Regions from separate parts of the Streptococcus sp. 4094 genome, predicted to be linked through region 2. Evidence: predicted binding sites of a transcription regulator. Region 2 holds the regulator's gene; the other holds the start of a gene.

Region 1 (2,408 bases), on a different contig from region 2:
CTTTCAACTCAGTTTCAGTTGCGGCTCCGACCTTTATAACTGCTACACCACCTGACAATTTGGCCAAGCGTTCTTGCAATTTTTCACGGTCAAATTCAGAAGTTGTGGTTTCAATTTGAGACTTGATAACTGCAACACGGTGGGAAATAGCTTCAGGATTTCCAGCACCTTCTACGATAACAGTGCTATCTTTGTCCACAGTTACTCTCGCTGCTTGACCAAGTGCTTCAATTGTCGCATCTTTCAACTCAAGACCAAGGTCTTCAGTGATAACTGTTCCGCCTGTTAAGATGGCAATATCTTCAAGCATGGCTTTGCGACGGTCACCAAAACCAGGAGCCTTAACTGCTACTACGTTGAAGGTTCCACGAATCTTGTTCAAAACAAGAGTTGGAAGAGCTTCACCATCTACATCATCCGCAATAATCAAGAGCGGACGATTGCTTTGGAGAATACTTTCTAGGAGTGGCAAGATTTCTTGGATATTGGAAATCTTCTTATCAGTAATCAAAATATATGGATTTTCAAGGTCAGCCACCATTTTCTCGCTATCTGTCACCATGTACTGTGAAAGATAACCACGGTCAAACTGCATACCTTCTACAACTTCAAGCTCTGTTTCCATACCACGTGACTCTTCAATGGTGATGACTCCGTCTTTGCCAACTTTTTCCATGGCTTCAGAAATGTACTCACCGACTTTTTCAGAACGAGAAGATACAGCAGCAACCTGAGCGATGGCTTCTTTATTAGCGACAGGGATGGCATTATTTTTCAAGGCTTCTACTGCTGCAGCAACTGCTGTTTCAATCCCGCGACGAATGCCGATTGGATTGGCACCTGCAGTGACGTTTTTGATTCCTTCACGGACGATAGCTTGGGTCAAAACAGTTGCAGTTGTAGTCCCATCACCCGCAATATCATTGGTTTTTGAAGCTACTTCTGATACCAATTTGGCACCCATATTTTCAAAATGGTCTTCTAATTCAATTTCTTTGGCAATAGTCACACCGTCATTGGTAATCAATGGTGAACCGAATGATTTTTCAAGAACGACATTACGACCTTTTGGTCCCAAGGTTACTTTAACAGTGTCTGCAAGGATATCGACACCACGAACCATAGCTGAACGAGCATCAGATGAAAATTTAATTTCTTTTGACATACTTACTTTCTCCTTCTATTCTTCAATGATAGCCAAGATGTTAGCTTCGCCTACGATGATGTACTTTTCATCGCCATCTTTGACATCAAGACCTGCGTGGGCTTCAACTAAGACACGATCTCCAGGCTTAACACTTGGAGCTACCAAGTCACCGTTCAAGGTACGAACACCTTGTCCAATAGCCACAACTTGGGCTGTTTTTGTTTTTTCTTGAGCTGAACCCGCAAGGACAAAACCTCCAACAGTTTGTTCTTTTTCTTCTACTTTTAAGACCACACGGTCTCCTAATGGTTTCAACATCTGTTTTCCTCCATGATGAACTACATATTATTAGCACTCTTTATATCTGAGTGCTAATTTATAGTTCTATTGTATCACTTGGTCAGAAATAGTCAAGAAAAAAGTCTGACTTTCTCAAGATAAAAAGCCTGAAAGCAACTCAGACTTTTCAATGTTTAAAATGGCAATTCTTCCTCTTCCAAAACCAAATCTGCCAAATCCTGTCCTGCATTATTTTCACGCATAGCACGTTGGGCACGACTTTCCAAGAGTTGGAATCCAGTAACAAGTACTTCGGTCACATAATTCATTTGACCATTTTTCTCAAAACGACGGGTACGCAATTCCCCATCAACGGAAATGAGACTACCTTTGGTTGCGTAGCTTGCCAAAGTTTCTGCTAGTCTGCCCCATAGGACCATATTGACAAAATCAGCTTCACGTTCACCATTTTGGTCTTTGTAACGACGATTTACAGCGATAGTTGCTCGCGCTACTGACTTGTCATTGCTGGTTTTGTGCAATTCTGGTGTAGACGTCAAGCGTCCGATCAAGATAACTTTATTATACATATTTTTTCCTCCTACTTATCTATTCGTAGGAAATCAAAAAAAGTTACAGAAATTTGTAACTTTTCGAGGAAATTTTTTAGTTTTTATGAACCATGAAACCTGTCGCTTGTTGATTTGCCATAATGGTCATATCTGTAATCTGCACACGACGAGGTTGACTGGTCACATAGATAACTGTATCAGCGATATCTTGTGCCTGCAAGGCTTCGATTCCTTGGTAAACGGACGCAGCTCGTTCTTTATCACCGTGAAAACGTACCGTCGAAAAATCTGTTTCGACAATTCCAGGCTGAATGGTCGTCACCTTGATATCCGTTGCGATGGTATCAATTCGCAATCCATCTGAAAAGGTCTTAACCGCTGCCTTGGTAGCTGAATAAACTGCTGCACCT
Region 2 (2,408 bases):
AAAAATCCCCTATTTCAGTAGCAAAAGCTACTGAAACTTTCACCACGGCGGGCAATATCTTCCTTGCAAGCCTCCGGCTTGCCTCTTATCTTTCTTCATAGTTTAGTGTCGTTTCGGACAAGTTTTTTCAAGCTATCTAGCCTAGTTATAAACAACCACCATTGCTGGGCGTAGGATGCGGTCATGGAGTTTGTAGCCTTTTTGGAAGACTTGGGCGATGGTATCTGCTGGGTGTTCATCGTCTGCTGGGAGAGTTTGGATGGCCATATGATAGTTATGGTCAAATTCGCCGTCAGCTGCGATTTCTTCGATTCCTTCTTCTTTCAAAGCGTGAATCAAGCTTTCTTGCACCATTTCCAAGCCCTTCTTCACATCATCTGTCAAACCTTCAACTGCGAGTGCACGTTCAAGGTTATCCAAAGAAGGGAGAATCGCTTTTGCCAAATCCTGGCTACGATAACGTTGCAAGTTTTGACGCTCTTCATTGGCACGGCGTTGAATGTTTTGCATTTCTGCATGAGCGCGAAGGTATTTATTTTCGAACTCATCTGCACGTTCATTTGCCAAGTCCAATTCAGACTTCTCAGGAGTTGTTTCTTCTACCGTTTCCACAACTTCCTCTTCTTGGACTTCTTCTACTTCTTCATTTTTTATATCTTGGGCCATTTTCGCCTCCTTTAATGATTTCAATCTTAATGTACTTCGTAATGATTACTGCTGAGGTAGCGGTAAAAATCTGTCAACTTCATGGTCAAAACACGGTTGACCACATTGACTTGGTTGATTAGCTGTTGGTAATCCAGATTAACAGGACCGATAATGGCTAGAATTCCAACTCCCCGATAAGGAATGAGGAACTTGCTACTAATCACCGCTAGGTCAGCTAGACAGGACTCTTGACTGTCTGCAACACGGACGTTTTGCATCTGATCCTCATGCAACCCCTCACGAATCTCCAGGGCCACCTTTTGCGGTTGGTCAAAGAATTGATAAGCTGCCAGATTAGCAAAATTCAAGAGATTAACCTTGCCCGCCACCACAATGTTTTCGTTGAACATTTCCTTAAAAATGTGTTCAAAGAGATCGATAACATTATCCGTCGTTGTGAAGTAACGCTGGATAATCTGAGGAATCTCCGTCCGAATCTTGTAGTGAATATCTAGAACGGTGTGGCCGAGGAAACGTTCCTGAATGATGCTCTTCAGTTTCAGCAAATCCTCCTGCAAAAAGTTCCTTGGAATCAGAAACTGACTGGTAACCGTTCGTGACTCGTCTAGGGTAAATACTGCCAAGGCTGTATGTTGCCCCAAAACAACGATATCAAAGGCTGTCAAACGTTGCCTGCTCGGCTCAACATCCAGTGATACTACCGTACAGCCACTCAAGTCTGTCAGCAGGTTAGCAGCCTCTTGCAGAATATCCTCCAATTTGAAGAATTCCTGATCAAAGGCTTTGACAATCTCATAAACCTCATTTTCAGCCAGTCGGTCAAAATCCAGTGAGTGTTTCACATAGTACTGAAAACCAGCAACACTTGGCATCCTACCACTTGATGTATGAGCCTTTTCAAGCAAACCTTGCTTTTCTAGAGCCGCCATGTCATTACGAATGGTTGCGCTGCTAGAGTTAATAGACTCTTGCAAGGCTTTGGATCCGACAGGTTCGTGCGTTTTGGTAAAGATGTCAATAATGAGATTTAAAATATCCTGCTGACGCCCTGTAACCACCTCATCACTCCTCTCTGTCTGATCAATTAGCACTCGATACACTTAAGTGCTAACTTATGATTCTATTATACACCCTTAGAAGAGAATGTCAAGATAAAAACTCAAAAATTAGCACTCTTTTATCAAGAGTGCTAAAAATCGGTCTGAAGACCTAGAAAATTACTGTTCATCTACTTGGTATTTCCTTTTAAGTCTTAAAAAACCATAGATTAGATAGGAAATCAAGAGAGCATATAAAAGAAAAATAACGAAGAAAGACATAGAAAGTTCTTCTTTAAATAAACTCATACAAACAACCAAACCACCTAAGAAAGTAGCTGTACAGGAACGAAGTCTAGATCGCATAACTTCCCACCTGAGATTCTTACTCATATAGACTTGATCCTCTGAAAGTATATCAGAAGCCGATTTACGAAGAATCGAACAAAAACCTGTTTCTATCAATTCCCAACCTCTATTTCTAAAATCTTGCAGTTCATGCTTATATTTTTTAAGAAACCTAGAATCATAGATACAGTAGATGACATCGTCTGGTTGACATTGGTCAAAATAGAACAAACCAAAACGACTAGTTCTATATCTCCAACCTTTCAAGTGCATCTCATGTAAATAATCTTCTTCCTTATCCAAATCAACAATGGTGAAAATTCGAAATTGTAGTTTATTTTTCATTATCTTACC

Evidence for each region. Region 2 encodes HrcA, which represses chaperone genes, less so after heat shock. Its sites were predicted from a motif close to TTAGCACTCNNNNNNNNNGAGTGCTAA; they were not measured.
Region 1: a site for HrcA is predicted at 1,496-1,522, ahead of groES (co-chaperone GroES). Genes of this name have one in related genera too.

The regions. Positions count from the first base shown of each region.
Region 1 is NZ_VMMI01000048.1:1,543-3,950, forward strand. It holds gene groL (chaperonin GroEL) at 1-1,165, opposite strand, end outside; gene groES (co-chaperone GroES) at 1,181-1,465, opposite strand; gene HT721_RS09790 (single-stranded DNA-binding protein) at 1,621-2,016, opposite strand; gene HT721_RS09795 (SDR family NAD(P)-dependent oxidoreductase) at 2,093-2,408, opposite strand, start outside.
Region 2 is NZ_VMMI01000033.1:56,344-58,751, reverse strand. It holds gene grpE (nucleotide exchange factor GrpE) at 142-666, opposite strand; gene hrcA (heat-inducible transcriptional repressor HrcA) at 693-1,727, opposite strand; gene HT721_RS07610 (DUF2812 domain-containing protein) at 1,887-2,399, opposite strand.